Rhodopseudomonas sp. BAL398: one gene and its partner. The protein of the gene in region 2 interacts with the protein of the main gene of each other region in a pairwise test. Links are inferred from orthologs where the notes say so. Each region holds a gene or a part of one and is shown on either strand. Other genes may lie near its edges.

The links.
Region 1: the proteins of mtgA (region 2) and RBJ75_RS01910 interact in binary tests that used the Escherichia coli proteins (3 or more experiments, as listed by UniProt). The link is inferred for Rhodopseudomonas sp. BAL398 from one-to-one orthologs.

Annotation. Positions count from the first base shown.
Region 1 is NZ_CP133111.1:408,784-413,628, reverse strand. The notes cover bases 1,893-4,845. They hold RBJ75_RS01910 (peptidoglycan D,D-transpeptidase FtsI family protein), read right to left. Parts: upstream 4,270-4,845; coding sequence 2,515-4,269; downstream 1,893-2,514. Other genes in these bases: rsmH (16S rRNA (cytosine(1402)-N(4))-methyltransferase RsmH), read right to left, coding at 4,649-4,845; RBJ75_RS01905 (hypothetical protein), read right to left, coding at 4,266-4,646; RBJ75_RS01915 (UDP-N-acetylmuramoyl-L-alanyl-D-glutamate--2,6-diaminopimelate ligase), read right to left, coding at 1,893-2,414. In the rest of the region: RBJ75_RS01920 (UDP-N-acetylmuramoylalanyl-D-glutamyl-2,6-diaminopimelate--D-alanyl-D-alanine ligase), read right to left, coding at 1-927; more of RBJ75_RS01915, read right to left, coding at 924-1,892. UniProt on the Escherichia coli protein: Essential cell division protein that catalyzes cross-linking of the peptidoglycan cell wall at the division septum. Required for localization of FtsN.
Region 2 is NZ_CP133111.1:4,422,713-4,439,702, forward strand. What follows is about bases 7,260-10,256. They hold mtgA (monofunctional biosynthetic peptidoglycan transglycosylase), read right to left. Parts: upstream 9,100-10,256; coding sequence 8,419-9,099; downstream 7,260-8,418. Other genes in these bases: RBJ75_RS20905 (hypothetical protein), read right to left, coding at 7,260-7,774; rpmF (50S ribosomal protein L32), read right to left, coding at 7,983-8,168; RBJ75_RS20920 (polyprenyl synthetase family protein), read left to right, coding at 9,287-10,213; RBJ75_RS20925 (DUF1345 domain-containing protein), read left to right, coding at 10,219-10,256. In the rest of the region: RBJ75_RS20865 (DMT family transporter), read right to left, coding at 1-294; phbB (acetoacetyl-CoA reductase), read right to left, coding at 660-1,385; RBJ75_RS20875 (acetyl-CoA C-acetyltransferase), read right to left, coding at 1,669-2,847; polyhydroxyalkanoate synthesis repressor PhaR, read left to right, coding at 3,169-3,774; RBJ75_RS20885 (DUF1778 domain-containing protein), read left to right, coding at 3,962-4,249; RBJ75_RS20890 (GNAT family N-acetyltransferase), read left to right, coding at 4,257-4,772; RBJ75_RS20895 (putative bifunctional diguanylate cyclase/phosphodiesterase), read right to left, coding at 4,864-6,528; RBJ75_RS20900 (hypothetical protein), read left to right, coding at 6,829-7,125; more of RBJ75_RS20905, read right to left, coding at 7,163-7,259; more of RBJ75_RS20925, read left to right, coding at 10,257-10,896; RBJ75_RS20930 (Na+/H+ antiporter), read left to right, coding at 11,005-12,612; RBJ75_RS20935 (glycine hydroxymethyltransferase), read right to left, coding at 12,661-13,851; RBJ75_RS20940 (amino acid ABC transporter ATP-binding protein), read right to left, coding at 13,894-14,622; RBJ75_RS20945 (amino acid ABC transporter permease), read right to left, coding at 14,637-15,329; RBJ75_RS20950 (amino acid ABC transporter permease), read right to left, coding at 15,331-16,080; RBJ75_RS20955 (transporter substrate-binding domain-containing protein), read right to left, coding at 16,164-16,990. UniProt on the Escherichia coli protein: Peptidoglycan polymerase that catalyzes glycan chain elongation from lipid-linked precursors. May play a role in peptidoglycan assembly during cell division in collaboration with other cell division proteins.

The DNA of each region.
Region 1 (4,845 bases), 4.0 Mb from region 2 along the record:
ATCGGCACCCACCAATTGCGCCGCCGCCAGCGCCGCCAACGAATTGATGGCGATGTGGCGGCCCGGGATGGCGAGCTTGTAGGTGACGTCGTGGCCCAGAATATCGGCATGGATCGCGGAGCGGTCCGAATGCAGCGACAATTCGATCAGCCGGGCATCGGCCTTGGCGTTGGCGCCGAACGAGACGATGCGGCCGACCTTGGCCTTTTTGGCGCTTTTGCGCAGCCGGGCGAATTGCGAATTGTCGCGGTTGAGCACCGCGACGCCGCCGGGCTCGAGGCCTTGGAAAATCTCCGCCTTGGCATCGGCGATCGCTTCGATCCCGGCGAAGAATTCCAGATGCACCGGCTCGACCGTGGTGATCACCGCGACATGAGGCCGCACCAGCTTGACCAGCGGTTCGATCTCGCCGGCATGGTTCATGCCGATCTCGAACACCGCGAATTTGACGCTGGCCGGGCAGCGCGCCAGCGACAGCGGCACGCCCCAATGATTGTTGAACGACGCCACCGAGGCGTGGGTTTCGCCCTGACTGCCGAGCACGCCGCGCAGCGCTTCCTTCGTCGAGGTCTTGCCGACCGAGCCGGTGACCGCGATCACGCGCGCCTCGAGCCGCGCCCGCGAGGCGCGCGCCAGATCGACCAGCGCGGCGAGCACGTCGTCGACGATCAGCAGCCGCGCATCGGCGGCGAATTTGTCGCGCTGGGCTTTTGCGACGACGGCGAGCGCGGCGCCGGCCTGTAATGCTGCGGCGACGAAATCATGGCCGTCGTGGATGTCGCCCTTGATCGCGAAGTAAGCATCGCCCGGCGCCAGGGTGCGGCTGTCGATCGAAATGCCGAAGATGTCGGCCGGCAACGCGCCGTTGCGCGTGGCGTTCATCGCCTGCGCCATGGCGTCCAGGGTCCAGAGCGGTTGCGTGCTCATGCGGCGCACGCCGACAGCGCCGCCGCGGCGGCCTCGTGATCGCTGAACGGCAGCACGCGGTCGGCCACGATCTGGCCGGTCTCGTGACCCTTGCCGGCGATCAGCAGCGCGTCACCGGGCACTAGCCCCGCGATCGCCACCCGGATCGCCTCGGCGCGGTCTCCGATCTCGCGGGCGCCGGGGGCGGCCGCCAGGATCGCGGCGCGGATGTCGGCGGGGTTTTCAGAGCGCGGATTGTCGTCGGTGACGATCACCGTATCGGCGTTGTCGGCGGCGATCGCGCCCATCAGCGGCCGCTTGCCGGAATCGCGGTCACCGCCGGCGCCGAACACCACCACCAGCCGGCGCTGTGCGTAAGGCCGCAGCGCCTGCAACGCCTTGGCCAGCGCGTCGGGCTTGTGCGCGTAGTCGACGAACACCGGCGCGCCGCGGCAATCGCCGACCCGTTCGAGCCGCCCCTTGGCGCCCTCGAGATGGTCGAGCGCCGCGAACACCTGGTCGGGATCGCCGCCGGTGACGATCGCCAGGCCGGCGGCGACCAGCGCATTCTCGATCTGAAACTCGCCGACCAGCGGCAGATGCACCGCGCGCATTTCCCCGCGATGTTCGAGCGTCAGCTTCTGGGCGAAGCCGTCGATCACCGCCTCGACCAGGCGGATGCCGTCGGCACCGCCGTCGCCGTTGCGGCCGACCATCATGATGCGCAGCTTGCGCGCGGTGGCGGCGTCGATCACCGCCTTGGCGCAATCATGATCCGCCGAGATCACCGCGCCGCCGCCCTCCACCACCAGATCCTTGAACAGCCGCAGCTTGGCGGCGAGGTAGTGCGCGACGTCGCGATGATAGTCCATGTGATCGCGCGACAGATTGGTGAAGCCGCCGGCGGCGACGCGGACGCCGTCGAGGCGGAACTGATCGAGGCCGTGCGACGACGCCTCCAGCGCCAGATGGGTGACGCCCTCGCCGGCGATCTCGTCGAGCGCGCGATGCAGCGCAATCGGATCGGGCGTGGTCAGCGAGCCATAGACGTCGCGGGTCGGCGTCACCAGGCCGATGGTGCCGATGCTGGCCGAAGCGTAGCCGAGACGCTGCCAGATCTGCCGGGTGAAAGCGGCGACCGAGGTCTTGCCGCTGGTGCCGGTGACCGCCGCGATGGTGGCGGGCTGTCTGGAGAAGACTTGCGCCGCCGCCAGCGCCAGCGCGCGGCGCGGATTGGGCACGGTGACGAAGGGCGCGCCGAGCTCGCCGCCGGGCCGCTGCTCGCCGACCACCGCAACGGCGCCGGAAGCGATCGCCTGACCGATGAAATGCGCGCCGTCGGTCTTGGCGCCGGACAGCGCGAAGAACACATCGCCGGGGCGCACCGCGCGGCTGTCGACGGCAAGCCCGGTCACGGCCAGATCGGCAAGGCCAGATCCGGCAATGCCGAGTTCGGCAGCCTGCGCGTCGAATCCGACTTCGTCGCTGAAAAGATCGCGGAGCTTCATCGTCGGTGGTCCAACCTGTCGGACAATACGAATGACAACAATTCCGGGGCTTTTAACCCAATCCGATGTCGACGCAACAGCTTGCGCGGCGCGGCGTCGCCTAGCGGGATTCCTTCGATGCCGCAAGAATAAGGCGGTCGGGCGGCGGCAGATCGAACCGCGGCTCGATCCCCAACAGCGGCGCGATGCGCGCGATCACCTTGCCGCCGGTCGGCACCGCGTTCCAGCCCGAGGTGATGAAACCATGGGTCTCGGGCAGCGCCTGCGGCTCGTCGAGCATCACCAGCACCTGGAACTGGGGATTATCCGCCGGCAGGATCGCGGTGAAGGAATTCAAAACCCTCTTCTTCGAATAGCGGCCGTTGATGACCTTTTCGGCGGTGCCGGTCTTGCCGCCGATATAATAGCCCTTGCACAACGCATCGGCCTGCCGGGCGGTGCCGACCTCGGCATTCAGCCGCATCAGATAGCGGATCTTGTCGCTGGTCTCCTTCTTGATGACGATCTTGCCATCCTTCCGCGCTTCCTCCTCGGTCCGCTTGAGGAAGGTCGGCGGGATCAGATAACCGCCATTGATCATCGCGTTGATGCCCATCACCGCCTGCAGCGGCGCCACCGCGATGCCGTGACCGAAAGCGATGGTGATGGTGTTGAGTTCGCCCCAGTGTTTCGGCACGATCGGCGAGGCGCTCTCCGGCAGTTCGGTGCGCAGCCGATCCATCTGACCGACCTTCTTCAGGAACGCCTTGTGCGCCTCGACGCCCTGCGCCAGCGCGATCTTCGCCGCGCCGATATTGGACGAGTATGTGAAGACTTCCGACAAGGTGATCGAACGGCCGAGATGATGATCGTCGTGAATCGTGAACCGGCCGTACCGCAGGGCGCTGCGGACGTCGTATAACGAGTTCAGCGTGGCCTTGCCGGAATCCAGCGCCATCGCCAGCGTCAGCGTCTTGAAGGTCGATCCCATCTCGTAGACGCCGGTGGTCAGCCGGTTGATGCGGTCGGGGTCGTTGGCTTGTTGCGGATCGTTGGGGTCGAAATCCGGCAGCGACACCATCGCGACGATCTCGCCGGTGTTGACGTTGGAGACCAGACCGGACGCCGCCTTGGCGCTGTACTTCTCCTTGGCCTTGAGCAATTCGTCGCGCAGCGCGTGCTCGACGCGCAAATCGACCGCGAGCTCGACCGGCTTCTGCAGCCGGTCGCTGGCAAAGCCGGCGCGGTGCAGATCGGCGAGGCCGTTGGTATCGAGCCAGCGTTCCAGGCCGGCGATGCCCTGGTTGTCGATATTGACGAGGCCGACAATATGCGACGCCGCGCGGCCGGCGGGATAGACCCGCTTGTTCTCGCGCAGAAAGCCGATTCCCGGAATCCCGAGCTTGTGAATGTCGTGCTGCTGCTTGGGCGTGATTTCGCGCTTGAGCCAGGCGAAGCCCTTTTTCGACGACAGCCGCTCGCGGACCTCAGGCGTGTCGAGATCCGGCAGCGTCGCGGTCAACAATTCGATCGCCTCGTCCTTGTCGATGATGCGGCGCGGCTCGCTGAACAGCGAGGGCACCTTGACGTCGGTGGCGAGAATTTCACCGTTGCGGTCGACGATATCCGGTCGCGCCGTGGCGATGGCGTCCTGCGAGGAGGTCCGCCGCGCGCCATGCGCGTCGCCGATCACCGCCAGCGTCACCAGCCGGAACGCGATTACGCCGTAGATCGCCGCGAATGCGACTATCGCAAAGCCGACGCGGACGCGCGCCTTGACGTGACGATCGACGTCCTTGCCGTACAGCAGGCTGCGGATCAGCCGCTGCCGCCATGGCACGTGATGACCCGCAAGCGGGATGACTTGATCGGTCAATGCGCAACCTCCGGCGCCGGCAGCGAGCCGGTGATGATGTCGGGGTCGATGGTCTCGATCATCGCACCGATCGGATCGGGATCGCCGGGATTGACGATGCTGGGCGGCCGTTCCGGCAGGTTCTTCAACGAATCGAACTGCCGGGCGTCGATCGGCCTGAGCTTCAGATGCCGTTCGGCCAGGCCTTGCAGCCGCATCGGCGCATCGAGCTTGGCCCATTCGGCGCGCAGCGTGGCGATCGCCTCGCGCTGCACGCGCACGTCGGCGCGCAGCCGCTGCACCCGCTCGGTGCGGAACGTCGATTCCATCTTGATCCGGTAGACATAGGCGGCCGCGAACACCAGCATGCCGATGACGAGGAAATGGATGATGCGCATGATCAGCCTCCCCTCATCACGTCGGCCAGTTTCGGCCAGGCCGGCAGCGTGTCGAAATCGTGCGCCGGCGCCTGGGTGCGTTCGGCGGCGCGCAGCTTGGCCGAGCGCGCGCGCGGATTGGCGCCGATCTCCTGCGCCCCGGCGATCACCGGGCGTTTGGTCAGAATGGCGAAGCTGGGCGCCGTCTGCGCCAGTTCCG
Region 2 (16,990 bases):
GTTCAGCAATCCGGCTTCGGCCGGCGGCGCGAAGCGCAGCGCCAGGAAATACAGCGCGTGATAGCCGAACAAGCCGCCGACGCCGACCGCCCAGGCCAGCGGCGACTGCCGCAACGCGCCGAACGCGCCGGGCCGCGCGATCCAGCTCGCCGACGCCGCCAGCGCGCCAATCGCGAAGGTCATCGCCGTCAGCTGGAACGCCGGTACCGTGCCGGTCGCCACCGTCAGCACCGATAGCAGCGACCACATCAGGATTGCGGTCAGGCCGATCAGGGTCGCGGTGCGCGGCGTCATAATTTCAGTCTTGAATGGCAGTTTGGATGATGGGGCGATGCCGAATCGCGGACGGCTCACTCCGCGGCGGTCCAGCTTTAGCTGCGATCAAGCCCGACATCCACTCCCGAAACCCAAGCCCGAAATCCAAGCCCGAAACCGAAGCTGTGGATCCATGTCCGAATTCCATGCCTCTGGGGCGCACATGTCTCTGGGGCTCAGATGCCGCTGGGGCTCAGATGCCTCCGCGGCTCGCGCGCCGCGAAGTGCGATTTGCCCATCCTGGTCTGCACCCAAGGCCGGGGAGCAACCGGACTCACCAACCTTCAAAACGAAAGTCTATGAAGACCATCGGTATGTAACAGATGGACGATCGGATCATCCGATCAGATCATATACTGGCCGCCATTGATCGACAGCGTCGAGCCGGTGACGAAACCGGATTCATCGGCGGCGAGGAAGACCACGGCGCGGGCGATCTCGTCGGGCTCGCCGAGCCGGTTGGCCGGGATCAACGGCAGGATGGCCTTGTCGAGAACCTCCTTGGGTACGGCCTGCACCATCTCGGTATTGATATAGCCGGGGCAGATCACGTTGACGGTAATGCCGCCGCGCGCATTCTCCAGCGCCAGCGCCTTGGTGAAGCCGATGTCGCCGGCCTTGGCCGCCGAATAATTGACCTGGCCGAACTGGCCCTTCTGGCCGTTGACCGAGGAGATGTTGATGACGCGCCCGAATTTGCGCGCGCGCATGCCTTCAATGACCTGACGGGTCATGTTGAACAGCGAGCCGAGATTGGTGTTGATCACCGCGTTCCATTGCTCGAGCGTCATCTTGTGAAAGGCGCCGTCGCGGGTGATGCCGGCATTGTTGACCAGGATGTCGATCGGCCCCAGCTCGGCCTCGACCTTCTTGACGCCTTCGGCGCAGGCATCAAACGAACTCACATCCCATTTGTACACCGGGATACCCGTCTCGGATTTGAAGGCGTCCGCGGCGCTGTCATTGCCCGCATAGGACGCGGCGACCTGATAGCCCGCCGCCTTTAATGCTTTGCTGATCCCCGCGCCGATTCCCCGCGTTCCTCCGGTCACCAATGCAACACGCGCCATGCTTACTCCCTCCCCTTGCGCATGATTCACCTGAGCGTGAGCGGTGACGGGTCAGATCATGCGGCATTCCAAAATCGTGAACGCGATTATCGCAATACCGTCCTCCTCTTGCGATGAGGAGCGTGCCTGCTGATCGTGTTCGGCTTTTCTTATAGCTTCGAATTAATCTGGCCGCGTGACGAACATCAAGACAAAAACGCCCGGCTTTCGCCGGGCGTTTTGCTAATTCGTTGGTGCAGTGCAAACGACGCGATGATTGCGCGTCGTTACCTCGCTGCTTGCATCAATCGCGGGCAAGGCACATCGCGATGCCCATGCCGCCGCCGATGCACAAGGTGGCGAGTCCCTTCTTGGCGTCGCGCTTCTGCATTTCGTGCAGCAGCGTTACCAGCACGCGCGCGCCGGAGGCGCCGACCGGATGGCCGATCGCGATCGCGCCGCCATTGACGTTGACCTTGGAGATATCCCAACCGAGGTCCTTGTTAACCGCGCAAGCCTGGGCGGCGAAAGCCTCGTTGGCCTCGATCAGATCCAGATCGTTGATAGTCCAGCCGGCCTTCTTCAGCGCCGCGCGCGACGCCGGAATCGGCCCGGTGCCCATGATCTTCGGATCGACACCGGCCTGGCCCCAGGACACGATCCGCGCCAGCACGGTCTTGCCTTCCTTGGCGGCTTGCTTGGCGGTCATCAGTACCACCGCGGCGGCGCCGTCATTGATACCGGAGGCTGAGCCGGCGGTGACGGTGCCGTCCTTCTCGAAGGCCGGCTTGAGCTTTTGCATCGCCTCGATGGTGGCGCCATGGCGCGGATATTCGTCGGTATCGACGGTGATGTCACCTTTGCGAGTTTTGATGATGAAGGGGACGATCTCGTCCTTGAACTTTCCGGCCTTCTGCGCCGCCTCGGCCTTGTTCTGCGAAGCGACCGCGAATTCGTCCTGCTGCTGGCGGGTGATCTGGTACTGCTTGGCCACGTTCTCGGCGGTGTTGCCCATGTGATAGCCGTTGAAGGCATCCCACAGCCCGTCCTTCAACATGGTGTCGACGAACTCGACGGAGCCCATCTTGACGCCACCGCGCAAATATTGCGCATGCGGCGCCATGCTCATCGATTCCTGGCCGCCGGCGACGACGATGTCGGAATCGCCGTTGAGCAGCGCCTGATAGCCCAGCGCCACGGTGCGCAGTCCCGAACCGCACAATTGATTGACGCCCCAGGCCGGGCTTTCGACCGGAATGCCGGCCGCGATTGACGCCTGGCGCGCCGGGTTCTGTCCTTGTGCGGCGGTGAGGATCTGCCCCATGATGACTTCGGACACCCGGCCCGGCTCGATGCCGGCGCGTTCGAGCGCGGCCTTGATGGCAGCCGCGCCAAGTTCATGCGCGGGCGTGGTGGCGAAGGCGCCGTTGAAACTTCCGACAGCGGTACGAGCGGCGCTGACGATGACGACATCGTCGGACATGGACATCTCCTGGGCTTGAGGTTCTTGTGCTTGAGGTTCTTGGGCTTGAGCTTGTTGGACGGCGCTCGCCCGTCGGCGAGCCGGTGTCGGTCGCTATCCTGTTAATCCGGCGGCAGCGTGTCAATCCGAGACACGATTTTGCGAGCGCCGAACCGCCAATAAAATCGCCGGGTGGCGACATCGGCAGCAATCGGTGCCGAGAAATTAACGCGGCCGCACAAAATGGTAGCCGAAACGCATCCGAAGTGCTTACTTTATTGCATTGCGTTTGCCGGCCGCCGTGTTTTCGGCGGGTCCCTTTCCTCCGTGTGTGTGGGTGCCATGGCGAAATCTGACCAACCGACTACGATCAAGAAATATGCGAACCGGCGGCTGTATAACACCGGCACGAGCACTTACGTGACGCTCGAGGATCTCGCCTCGATGGTGAAGGACGGCGAGGACTTTCTCGTCTACGACGCCAAGTCCGGTGACGACATCACCCGCTCGGTGCTGGCCCAGATCATCTTCGAACAAGAAAACAAGGCCGGACAGAACCTGCTACCCACCACCTTCCTGCGCCAGCTGATCCGGTTCTACGGCGACAGCATGCAGATGGTGGTGCCGAAATATCTCGAGCAGTCGATCGACAGCCTGACCCGCGAGCAGGAAAAATTCCGCAAGCAGATGACCAACACCTTCAGCATGACGCCGTTCGCGCCGCTGGAGGAAACCGTCCGCCGCAACATGGAAATGTTTCAGCAGACCTTCGCGATGTTCAAGCCGTTCGTGCCGCCGCGCAAGGGCAGCGCCCACGCCGCGGAGCCCGAGGACCCCGCCGCCGAGCCGGCGGGCGAGACCGGCAATATCGAGGATCTGCGGCAGCAGATGAAAGAGATGCAGGAACGGCTGGAGCGGATGTCGCTGGAGCAGAAAAAGGACGAGTAGGCCTGCCTGGAAGATTAGGCGGCTCGGGCAGATAAGCGTCGATGCGGCTCGGCCATCGCTGGCCCACGAGAGCTGGGAGCGATATTGCCGGGTCGTGGAATCGGACCGTAAGGCTGGCGGCTCGGCCGATGCGACCGTCTTGATTTGTACGGCAAAATCCCGTACAAAATTTGAAAGAGGGTTCGAGATGGCCACCGAACAAAGCCGGACCGCGCGTATCGAAGCCCGCATCGCGCCCGAAGCGCTCGCAGTCGTCAAACGCGCCGCCGAACTGCAAGGCCGCAGCGTCAGCGATTTCGTCGTTGCGGCTGCGCAGGAAGCCGCTGCGCGTGCCATCGAAGATATCCAGATCATTCGCCTCGCGGTCGAGGATCAGCGCGGCTTCGCAGCCGCGATTATCGATCCGCCGCCCCCTTCCGCCAACCTGCTGCGTGCCGCCGACGCCTATCGGGATCTGGTCAAGGCGTCGCAGTGAGTCCGCAATGAGTGCGGGGTTTCGGATCGAAGCGCTGGCCGCGGCGCATGATCGGCTGAGCTTTTGCAGCGGTGTCGAGCCGCTCGATCGCTATCTGCGCGAATTGGCAAATCAGGATATCAAGCGCCGTATCAGCAATTGTTTCGTGGCGTTGGACGATGCCGGGTTGATCGCCAGCTACTACAGCTTCGCGGCCACGAGCCTGCCTTTGACGGAATTGTCCGCCGAACAGACCAAACGCCTGCCACGCTACCCGCTATTGCCCGCCGGGCTGATCGGCCGTCTTGCGGTCGATCGCCGTTTTCGCGGCCAACGTCTTGGTGGGGCGCTGATCATGGATGCCGCGATGCGGGCCTCGCGCTGTGATCCGGCGATCTTCGCCCTGATCGTGGACGCCAAAGACGACAGTGCCGTCCGCTTCTACGAGCACTATCAATTCCGCCGCTTCACCAGCCGGCCGCAATCCTTGTTCCTGCCAGTCGCGACGGCATTGCAGGCCCTTCAGGCAAAGGGTGGCCAATGATGCGAACCCCTTGAGCCCGACGTCCGTGCCCAAAACGCCGTGATCTCAAGCCGCGGCGCACGATTTGTCTCTGACCTTGCGGATGCCGACTCTATCGCCGCGCCGACGGCAAGCTCTCCGCCGCCGCGTCCCACGGCCGGTGCTGCGAGGCGAGGCCGGTCAGCCGGCCCTGAATGTAGTCGCAGCCCCAGTCGCGCAGCAGGTCGGCGGATTCCTGATCCTGCACCCATTCGGCCACGGTCTTGATCCCGAGCCGGCGCGCCAGATCGATCAGCGTCTGTACGAAGGCGCGGTCGTCGGCGGAGCGGGCGATGTTCTGCACAAAGGCGCCGTCGATCTTGACGATGTCGACGCCGAGATTGCGCAGATTGCGGAACGAGGTGTAGCCGGCGCCGAAATCGTCGATCGCGATCCGGGCGCCATAATCCTTCAGCCTGTTGACGAAGCCGCGGACGTCGTCGAGGTCCTGGATCGCCACCGTCTCGGTGATTTCGACGATCAGCCGCTCGGCGATGCCGGGATGCGTCGCCATCATCGATTCGATGCTGGCCCACCAACCCGGATCCATCGTGGTGTCGGGCGAGATGTTGAGGCTGAGCTGCACCCGGGGCGAAGCGGCCAGTTCGGTGACCACCAGTTCGAGAACTCGGTGATCGACCAGGCGGATCAGACCGAGTTTTTCCGCCACCGGCACGATGTCGGGCGCCAGCAGGAGCTGGCCGTCGGCCTGTCGCATCCGGACCAGGCATTCGTAAAACGAAGGCAGCTGCGTGACTGTATCGACCACCGGCTCATAGGCCATGACGATGCGGCGTTCATTGAGCGCGGTGACGATCTCGTCGGTGACGCGGATATTGACCCGGCGTTGGGCGTCGCGCTCGACATTCGGGCGCCACATCGAAAACGAGCCATTGCGCCGCAGCTTCGCGCTGTCCAGGGTTTCATGCGCGCGATTGATGGCCTCGTCGGCGCTCCTGGCGTAGCGCGGCGCGCCGACGGCGCCGATCGAGGCGGTGACCGAGACCGGGCCGGATTTGGTCGGCACGATTTCGTTGCGGATTGCGGACAGGAAGCGCTCGGCGGCGATGTTCATATCGTCGGCGGTGCAATTCTTCAGCACCAGGCCGAATTTGTTGCCCGAGAAACGGCCGAGCTGGTCGCCGGCGCGCAGCCGCGCGCGAATCCGTTTTGCGACCTCGCAGATCACCTCGTCGGCGACATCGAAGCCGAAGGCGTCGTTGATCCGGGCGAGGTGGTCGATGCCGATCAGCATGAAGGCGAAGCTCGAGCGGAACCGGGCGGCCTCCTCGATCGTCTCGGCCAATGACGCCACCAGATGGGTGCGGTTGAGCTCCCCGGTCAGCGGATCATGTCGGGACAGCTTCAACAATTCCTGGTCGTGGGCGTGGCGCTCATTGTTGACGCGGACGATGCCCTCGACCCGCGCAGGCTTGCCGTCGGGGCCGCCGAACCAGCAGCCGCACTCCTCGATCCAGCACACCGGCGCGGCGCTCGAGGCGCGAACACCATATTCGATCCGGTATGGCACGCTGGCGCGGCCGACCGCGGTCGCGGTGCTCAGCAATGCCTCGGAGCGGATATTGCCGGCGGGTTCGATCAGCCTGGCAAAGCCGGCGCCGGACGCCAGCGTGGCGGCGGGAATGTCCTGAAAGACCTCGTCGGCGCCGTCGGTCCAGACCATGCCGTCGGTGGCGAGGTCCCAGACGAACGCCGCCTGTCCCAGCGATTTGAGGATCGCCGCGGGCTGCGGTTGGCTGGGGAACGGCGCTGAAAAGGTCCTGTCCGCAGCCTGGTCGGCGAATCTGGCAGTCGCAAGATCGAAGGATGTCACGTTTGCCTCATTCTGGGACGCCTACGGGTGATTCCCTGTGAAAGAATAGGGTGCCAACATTGCTTAACGCTAGGTAAAGTTCTTAACGTCTCGGAAACCAATTTTTCGCTGCTCGTGGAACTACCAGACGGCATCGGCATAGGTCTTGCGATGCACCTGGCACAGGGGGCGCAAGCGTCCCAAAACCGCACAGAACGGGTCGCCATGCCGAGCAACTGGACCAGCAGCACGATCGACGACGGCGAAACCGCCGGTCAGGCCGATGCAGCCGATCATCGCGCCATGGTCAAGGCGGGCCCTGTCGCCTACCGCACCCGATATACCGACCAGCCGGTTCGCCCGAATTCGATCTTCGTGGCTCATCTGATGGCGATCGACCAGCATTCGCGGCAGCCTGGCGAGTGGCCCCAGGCCGCGCCCCAACAGGCGTCGGCGGCCTACCGGTCGGTGATCGGTCGCGATTTCGCTGCCGCCGGGGGGCGGATGAGGCGGGACTCCTGACGCCCGGTAGGCGTCAATAATGCATAAAAACAGTGACTTAGCGGCGCGGCGCGGGGGATTCGGCGTCCGGCTCCGGATCAGGCGTCGGCATATTCGCGGGTTCGGCCTGCGGCGCCGCGGCAGGCGTCGTCACCGCGACCGGTTCCGGGCGATCCAGCAGAACAGTTTCGGCAACCAATGTGGCGGCGGGCAGCTCCGGCGGCGGTGACGCCTGCTCGGGCTGCTGCGGCGGCGGCGCTTTGGCGGGCGCGGTCGGAGCCTTGCGGGCGACGCGCGGCTGCGGCCGCCGGTGCAACGCGATGCCGGCGAGGACGTCGACCAGGGCCAGCAAGGCCAGCACGAAGAAGGTGGAGTTGCCGAATGGCGGCAGCAGGATGAATTCCGCGGCCGCGCAGGCGAAGACCAGCAGCGACAGCAGATGGTCGGTGACATATTTGGCGCCGGGGCGGGCGCCCTTGATCACCTCGAGCAACAGCAGCAAGGCGCCGAGCGAGAGCAGCACATCGCTGACGGTGAACGTCCAGGCGGCCCCCGATGGCAGCGTTAGTGTCGCAAGCGGCGCGGTGAACGCGACGCCCGGCATCAAGAAGACGAGGATGTTGCAGATCGCGAGCGGAATCAGCAGCAGCGGGAAACCGACTATGGCCATCGGTAGTGCTTTCCGTCGTCCCGGAACCGCGGGGGACGATCAACCAACCACTGCGGAGCTGGCGTCAGCATCCGGTCGCGAGAGCTAGCGCCAATGCTGGATCCGCAACGGATATGCCGAATTGCCGGACCGATTCTGCGTCGCCTGAACCGGAGCGAGGAGCCAAACGCCGTTGTCGCGGCGCGCCGTGCCGGCGCGCCGTCGCGGGTCAGGAGTCTTTCTTGACCTTCAGGACCTGGCGGCCCTTGTACATCCCGGTCTTCAGGTCGAGGTGGTGAGGGCGGCGCAATTCGCCGGAATCCTTGTCCTCGGCATAGGTCGGGGTCTTCAGCGCGTCCGCGGAACGACGCATGCCACGCCGCGAGGGCGAAGTTTTTCTTCTCGGAACGGCCATTTCGAAAGTCCTTGCAGGGATGTGGGGTGTCGTCCGCAACCGGACGGCCCGGCGCTTTCGCGCGAGCGAACTGCTGATTAGGCCGGGCTTATAACGGAACGAGGTCGCCAAAGCTAGAGCGTTTTCGAGCGAAGTGGGTACCGGTTCGCGTGACGAAAACGCGTCAAAACAACAATCAAGACCTCCTGTTCTGATCTACCAGAACCGGAATTGCGCGAGAGCGACCGGCGACCGAAATCGCCGAAATGGCTCAGGAGCCGCGATTTGCGTTCCAGCACCGCCCAAGTTCCGACGACTGCGCTCGCGCGACATATTTCGACGCCAGACGGCGCACCCCGCGGCCCGGATTGCGGGCGCTGCGGCTGATCGGGTTGGGCAGGATCGCCGCCATCAGCGCGGCCTGGCGGGCGGAGAGCTGCGAGGCACCGCGTCCAAACGCATATTGGGCGCCGGCCTCGGCGCCGAACTGCCCTTCCGGCCCCCATTCGGCGATATTGAGGTAAATCTCCAGCACCCGCTGCTTTGACAGCACCAGATCGATCCACAGCGCCAGCGGAAATTCCAGCGCCTTGCGCACCACGCTGCGGCCCGGCCACAGGAACAGGTTCTTGGCCACCTGCTGGGTGATGGTCGAACCGCCGCGCGCGGCCTCGCCATCCTGCAGGTCGTCGATGACGTCGCGCACCGAATCCCAGTCGATGCCCCGATGGCTGCAGTATTTGGCGTCTTCGGAACCGACCACGGTGCGCGGCAAGGCCGCTGAGATCGCATCCAGATCGACCCATTGCCGCGACACCGGCGCGCCGGACAGCCAGCGCCAGGCCATCAAGGTCGAGACCGGATGGCCGGTGCCATAGAACGGCGTCAGCAGATAGGGCAAGGCCAGCAGACCCAACACCACCATGATGGCAATACGGATCAGTCGTCTCATGCGGCCTCGATGCCGTGCCTGCCGGCCGGTCGGGCCGCCATACGGGCGTCGCGGCTGGCGACAGCGGAAGCCACATAAGCGGGCATTTACGGTCTCCGATGATCGTTGCCGGCCACGCCGAGCGCAGAATTGACGAAGCCGGTGCCATGATGAATGGTCCCGCCAACATTATCTGGAGCACTTCCGAATGGCCACCGGCACTTCCTCGATCGACTTTGCCAAGCGGCTCGATGCCACCGCTGACGATACCGAAGCCCTGCTTGCCCGCCTGCTTGGCGACGATCTGTTGCCCGACGAAACCGCGCGGCCGCCGCGGCTGATGGAGGCGATGCGCTATTCGAGTCTCGGCGGCGGCAAGCGGCTGCGGCCGTTCCTGGTGGTCGAGAGCGCGGCGGTGTTCGGCGTCCAGCGCGAGGCGGCGCTGCTGGCCGGGGCGGCGCTGGAGTGCATCCATTGCTATTCGCTGATCCATGACGACCTGCCGGCGATGGACAACAGCGATCTGCGCCGCGGTCGCCCGACGCTGCACAAGGCCTATGACGACGCCACCGCGATTCTAGCCGGCGACGCGCTGCTGACGCTGGCGTTCGACATCATCACCCGGGACGAGATCCATCGCGATCCGCTGGTGCGGTTGCTGCTGACCCGGGCCTTGGCGCGGGCCTCCGGGATCGGCGGCATGGCCGGCGGACAGATTCTCGATCTGGCCGGCGAGGGCCGCTTTGGCGATCGCGAGCCGGTCGACGTGGCGCGGTTGCAGCAGATGAAGACCGGCGCGCTGCTGCGCTTCGGCTGCGTCGCCGGCGCCATTCTCGGCCAGGCCTCGGCCGAGCAATACAAGGCGCTGGAAGATTATGGCCGCGCGCTCGGCGAGGCATTCCAGATCGCCGACGACCTGCTCGATGTCGAAGGCGACGCCGAGGCGCTCGGCAAGCCGGCCGGGGCCGACGCGGCGCTCGGCAAGACCACCTTCGTCACCCAGCTTGGCATCGACGGCGCCAAGCGGCGGATCGCCGATCTCTTGGCGCGCGCCGATCAGGCGTTGTCGGTGTTCGGCGCCAAGGGCGACGTGCTGCGCGCCGCCGCGCATTTCGTCGCCGCGCGAAAGAACTAGCCCGCATGGCCGAGCAGGAGATCGACGATCCGCGGCTGTTGCGTTTTCGCAAATTGCCGCGGCCGGTTCGTGTGGTCTATGCCCGGCCCCGGCTGTTCATCGCGATCCTGATCGGGATCGTCGCCTTTGTCCTGCTGCCGGGGTCGCTGCGGCTGGTGACCCGGCTGCTGATCGGCTGGGACGTTTCGCTGGCGCTCTACCTGATCCTGGCCTTTGCGATGATGTACCGCTGCGGCGTCGAGCATATTCGCCGCAACGCCGTCCTGCAGGACGACGGTCGCTTCCTGATCCTGATGGTGACGTCGATCGGCGCCTTCGCCAGCATGGCGGCGATCGTCACCGAGCTTGGCGCCTCGCATCGCGGCGCCGCCGAGCTGACGCTGGCGACGCTGACCATCGCGCTGACCTGGGCGGCGGTGCACACCACCTTCGCCCTGCACTATGCGCATGATTTCTATCGCGGCACGCCGGGCGGGCTGGCGTTCCCCGGCGAAACCGCCGAGCCGGATTATTGGGACTTCGTGTATTTCTCCTTCGTGATCGGGATGACCGCGCAGGTCTCCGATGTCGGCATCACCGACAAGACGATCCGTCGCACCGCCACCGCGCATGGCGTGGCCGCCTTCGTCTACAACACCGCGCTGGTCGCCCTGATGGTCAACATCGCCGCCAGCGCGATCTGACCGGGCCGGCCGTGAGGCGGCTCCGGGCCGAAGCCGTATCCCTTGACCCGGTGCCGCAGCCGGGCGATTTCATGATCTGATGTCTCAGCAAGCCGGGTCAGGTTCGTCGTGGAAGCCAAGTTTCAGATCTTCCTGACCTTGCTGGCGGTGCTGGCCGGCACCGCGCTGCTGGCGCGCCGGCTCAATGTCGCGCCGGCGATCCTGCTGCTGATATCCGGCATCGCACTGGCCTTCGTCCCCGGCATGCCGGGGATCGAACTGCCGCCGGAGCTGATCCTGCTGCTGGTGCTGCCGCCGCTGATCTATTCCGCCGCGGTGGCGATGAGCTGGCGCGAATTCTGCTCCAATCTGCGGCCGATCGCCCTGCTGGCGATCGGCTGCGTGATCTTCACCGCCTGCGCGGTGGCGGTGGCGACGCACTATCTGATCGGGCTGCCCTGGAGCGTCGGCTTTCTGCTCGGCGCCATTGTGGCGCCGCCGGACGTCGTGGCACCACTGGCGATTGCCCGCAAACTCGGGCTGCCGCGGCGGATCCTGGTGGTGCTGGAGGGCGAGGGCCTGGCCAATGACGCCACCGCGCTGATCCTGTATCGCTTCGCCGTGGTGGCGATCACCACCGGGGCGTTCTCGCTGCCGCAGGCGTCCGCGACCTTCGTGGCGATTCTCGCCGGCGAAGTGCTGTTCGGCGCCGCGGTCGGCTGGCTCAGCCTGCGCGCCCGGCATTGGGTGCGCGATCCGCAGATCGAAATGACGCTGTCGCTGCTGACGCCCTATATCGCCTATTGGATTCCCGAGCATCTCGGCGGCTCCGGGGTGATCGCCACGGTGGCCTGCGGGCTCTATATCAGCTGGAACGGCCCTTTACTGATCCCGTCGGCGACCCGGCTGCAGGGCATCTTCTTCTGGGATCTGGTGATCTATCTGATCGAGGGCATGCTGTTCCTGCTCACCGGCTTTCAGATGCGGGTGCTGCTGGAGAAATCCAAGGAGTTTCCGTTCGGCGACATCCTCACGGCCAGCATTCTGGTGGCGGCGATCGTCATCGTGGCGCGGTTCGCCTGGGTCTATCCGGCGAGCTATCTGCCGGGGCTGCTGAGCAAGCGGTTGCGCGCGCGCGAGCCGCTGCCGAACAGGCGCGCGGTGTTCGTGGTCGCCTTTACCGGCGTGCGCGGCGCGGTGTCGCTGGCCGCGGCGCTGGCGCTGCCCTATGCGCTGCCGGGCGGCGAACTGTTTCCCGACCGCGACCTGATCCTGTTCGTCGCGTTCGGCGTGATTTTGATCACGCTGATCGGGCTTGGGCTCACCTTGCCGGCGGTGGTCCGGCTGCTCGGCGTCGCCCGCGCCGGCAAGGACGAATATGCCGCCGAGCGCGATTCGGAAATCGCGGCGCGGCGCGAGGCGCTGGCCGCAGCACTTGCCTCGCTCGACGCCATGACCAATGACCGCGAATTGTCCGACGAGGTGGTCAAGCTGCTGCGGGCGCGGCACGAGACCCGCGCCAATCTGCTGCCGGTCTCGTTCGGCCCCGATCGCGACCAGGTCTCGGCCACCGGCATCACGCTGGTCCGCGAGTTGATCGCGGCGGAGCGTACATTCATCCATCGGCAATTGCGCGACGGCAAGATCACCGACGAAAGCCGCCGCCGCATCGAACGCGACCTCGATCTCGAAGAGGCGAGCCTGGCCAATCGCGAGGTCGGGACGGGGACGGTGTAGCCGCAGGCCCCGCGGTCGCGGTGGCTGGCGTGGCTACGTCACCGGACGTCAATCAGCTTTTGAGCGAACCGCCATCCGCCCGGAGCTCGTTGTCTCCAATAGCCGCGCCAGCGTGTCGGCGAGGGCGCGGAATTCGGCGTCGCCATAGCCGCGGGCGGTCATGAATTGGGTGCCGATGCGCAACGCATAGTGGCCGGCGGCGGTGGGGTCGGCGCAGGTCCCGACCAGGATCGCATCGCGCTCCAACGCCTTCATCGTCTCGGCCGGCATCATGGCGCCGTCGATCGGGATCAGGATCTGGTGGGTGAACAGATCGCCCGGTCGCGGCGCGATCACTGCCACGCCGCGGGCGTCGAGCGCTTCGGCCAGCACCGCCGAATTGGCGCAGATCCGCCGGGCGTAATCGCCGGCGTCCCGCTCGGCGTCGATCAGCGTGACCAGCAGCGACGGCAGCCGGCCTGCGTCGTAATTGGCCAGCATCTTGTCATCGATCAGCCTGGCGAGCCGTTCGCCATCGGCCGGGTTGCGGCCGGCGATCACGCTGTGCGGCCGGCCCGGCAGCGTCTTGTAGGTGGAGCTGGTCAGCACGTCGACGCCGAGCGCCAGCGGATTGGGGAAGGTGCCGCCGATGATCAGGCCCAGCACATGCGAGGCGTCGAAGATCGTCATCGCCCCCACCGCCTGGGCGCTGGCGACCACCGGGGCGATGTCGTCGGGCGTGATCATCACCGAGCGGCCGAGCAGCACCAGAGCGGGCCGGCGTTCCTGGACCATGGCGGCGGCCGCCGCCGCGTCGAGCCTGCGGCACCCGGCATCGAATGGCAGTTCCTCGACCGTGAGCCCGGCGAGATCGGGGGTGCCGCCGCGACGCTGGCTGAGATGGCCGCCATGGGCCGCGGCCGGCCCCAACATCAGCGCGCCAGGCGCACCGAAGGCGTGGAACACCGCGAGGTTGGCGATGGTGCAGCTCGGCAGCCGCGGCTCCGCCCAGTTCGCGCCAAGCAGCGCGCAGATCTTGCCGCGGATCGCGACTTCGAGCTCCGACACCAGATCAGTGTCGGGCTGTTCCTTGGCAAAGCTCGGTCCCATCGCCGGATAGGCGCTGAGCGCGGGCGTATAGGCGGCCTGGGCGGCGGGGCTCGGCATGCTGGCGCCGGCATAAAGCACGATGCGGTCGCGCAGCAGCGCGTCGCCGCGCGCGGCCGCTCGTTCGAGCAGCCGTTGTTCATTGATGTCCATCACTTGGTGGTTTCCTTCAGCCCGTTCGCCGGCCGGGTCGGTTTAGTGCGACAGGATCTTCGACAGGAATTGCTGGGCGCGCTCGCTGCGCGGCTGGCCGAAGAATTCCTCGGTGGCGGCGTCCTCGACGATCTCGCCGCTATCCATGAAGATCACCCGGTTGGCCACCTTGCGGGCGAAGCCCATCTCGTGGGTCACCACCATCATGGTCATGCCCTCGCTGGCGAGCTGGACCATGACGTCGAGCACTTCCTTGATCATTTCGGGATCGAGCGCCGAGGTCGGCTCGTCGAACAGCATCAGGACCGGGTCCATCGCCAGCGCGCGGGCGATCGCCACGCGCTGCTGCTGGCCGCCCGAAAGCTGGCCCGGGAATTTGTCCGCATGGGCCGACAGCCCGACGCGTTCGAGCAGCGCACTGCCCTTGGCCAGGGCTTCGGCGCGGCTGCGGCCCAGCACCTTCACCTGCGCGAGCACCAGATTCTCGGTGATCGACAGATGGGGGAACAGCTCGAAATGCTGGAACACCATGCCGACCTTGGCGCGCAGCAGCGACAGATTAGTCTTCGGCGCGCCGACATCGACGTCGCTGACGATGATCGTTCCGCTGTCGATCGGCTCCAGCCCGTTTACGGTCTTGATCAGCGTGGATTTGCCGGAGCCGGACGGTCCGCAGACTACCACGACCTCGCCTTTGGCGACCGAGGTCGTGCAATGCGACAATACCTTGAAGTCGCCATAGGACTTCGAGACGTCCCTTATCGAAATCATCGTCATGGCAGGTCCTAATTGATGATCGCGACGCGCTTCTGCAGCCGTCGCACCGCGAACGATGCCAGAATCGAGATCACGAAGTAAACGGCTGCGGCGAACAGATACATCTCGAGCAGACGGCCGTCGCGCTGGGCGATCCGGGCCGCCGCGCCGAGAAAGTCGGTGATCGACAGCACATAGACCAGCGAGGTGTCCTGAAACAGGATGATGGTCTGGGTCAGCAGCAGCGGCAGCATGTTGCGCAGCGCCTGCGGCAGCACGACATAGGCCATGGTCTGCGCGCCGGTCAGGCCGAGCGCATGGGCCGCCATGGTCTGGCCGGTCGGCAGCGACTGGATGCCGGAGCGCACGATCTCGCAGAAATAAGCGGCCTCGAACAGCGTGAAGGTGACCACCGACGACCAGAACGGATCGATCCGCACCGGGCGCGGCGATCCGAGCAGCCATTGCACGACGAACGGCACCAGGAAGTAGAACCAGAAGATCACCAGCACCAGCGGCAGCGAGCGCAGCAGATTGACGTAGATCGCGGCAAAGCCCGAGAGGATCGGAAAGCGCGACAGCCGCATGATGGCAAGCACGGTGCCGATCACGATGCCGAGCAGCGTGGCGCAGGCGGTCAGCGCCAGGGTGAAGCGCATCCCGGTAAAAATCAGATAGGGCAGCGCGTTGACGATGGTCTGGAGGTCGAAGCCGGATAGCATGTCAGAGCGCCTTGATCTTGGGCGTCTTGCCGCCATAGCCGGGGACCAGCGCCAGCCGTTCGACGCTCCGCATCGTGAAGACGGTGGCGAGATTCAGCATCAGATACAGCACGGTCGCGGCGGTGAAGGCCTCGAATACCTGGAAGCTGTTCTCCTGCATGGCGCGGGCGCTGCCAGTGAGTTCGATCAGGCCGATCGCCAGCGCCACCGAACTGTTCTTGGTGCAGCTGAGAAATTCCGACGTGATCGCCGGCACCACGATCCGGAAGGCCATCGGCAGCAGCACGTAACGATAGGTCTGCGGCAGCGTCAGGCCGAGCGCTTGGCCGGCCATCCGTTGGCCGCTCGACAGCGTTTCCAGGCCGGCGCGCACCACTTCCGCCATGCGGGCGGCGTGGTAGCAGCCGAGGCAGATCACGGCGGTATAGAACGAAGCGTTGGGCAGATGTTTCAGGGCCATGCCGGCGTCGCGCGGCAACAGCTCCGGCAATACGAAGTACCACAGGAACATCTGCACCAGCAGCGGGACGTTGCGGAACAGCTCGACGAACACCGTGCCGGCCGCGCGCATCCAGCCGACCGGCGCGTGGCGGGCGACGCCGACCAGCGAGCCCAGCACCAGGGCGATCGCAAACGCCGCGACCGAGGTCGCGATGGTCCAGCCGAGGCCCCAGAACATGGTCTCGAGCCAGGTGTGAGTCCCGTCGAGCGAAGGCTCGAAGAAGATCCACCAATTCCAATGATAACTCATCGTCCGATCCGCCTGGGCAGGTCCGAATATGTTCGGGCTTGGCCCGACGCGACGCGCGCGTCGGGATCTGGGGCAAACGCTGCTTAGCGGTACAGGTCGGGATTCGGATCGTCGGTCGGGTTGGCGATCACCTTCTTCAGCTGCGCCGACATCGGAAACGCCATGTTGACGCCGCGCGGCGGGATCGGCTTGGTGAACCACTTGTCGTAGATCGCGTTGATCTTGCCGGATTTGTACAAGCCCTGAAGCGTGGCATCGACCAGCGCCTTGAAGGCCGGATCGTCGCGGCGAAGCATGATCCCGTAGGGCTCGACCGAAAGCGGCGCGTCGGAGATCTGATAGGCGTCCGGCGATTTCGAGGTCGCTTTGCCGCCGGCGAGCGAGACGTCGTCGAAGATCAGAGCGGCGGCGCGGTCGGTCCCGAGCGTCAGCATGCCTTCCGCCATGTCCTTGGCGGACAGGATGGTCAAATCGAGCTTCTGCTCGTTATTGGCGGCGTTGATGATCTTGACGCTGGTGGTGCCGGACAGCGTGGCGACGGTCTTGCCCTTGAGATCCGCCATGGTGGCGGCCGGCATGGTCTTCTTGGAGAGGATGCGGACGGCTGCCACGAAATAGGTGTCCGAGAACGTCACCTGCTTCTGCCGGTCGGCATTGTTGGTGGTGGTGCCGCATTCCATGTCGATGGTGCCGTTGGCCAGCAGCGGAATCCGCGTGGTGCCGGTGACCGGCATGTAATTGACCTTGATGTCGGGCTTGCCGAGCGTGGTCTTCACCGCGTCGACCACCGCGGCGCAAAGATCGAGGGCGTAGCCGATCGGTCGCTGCTTGTCGTCGTAATAGGAAAACGGCACGTTGCCGTCGCGGTGACCCACCGTGATCTCGCCGCTGTCGGCAATCTTCTTCAGCG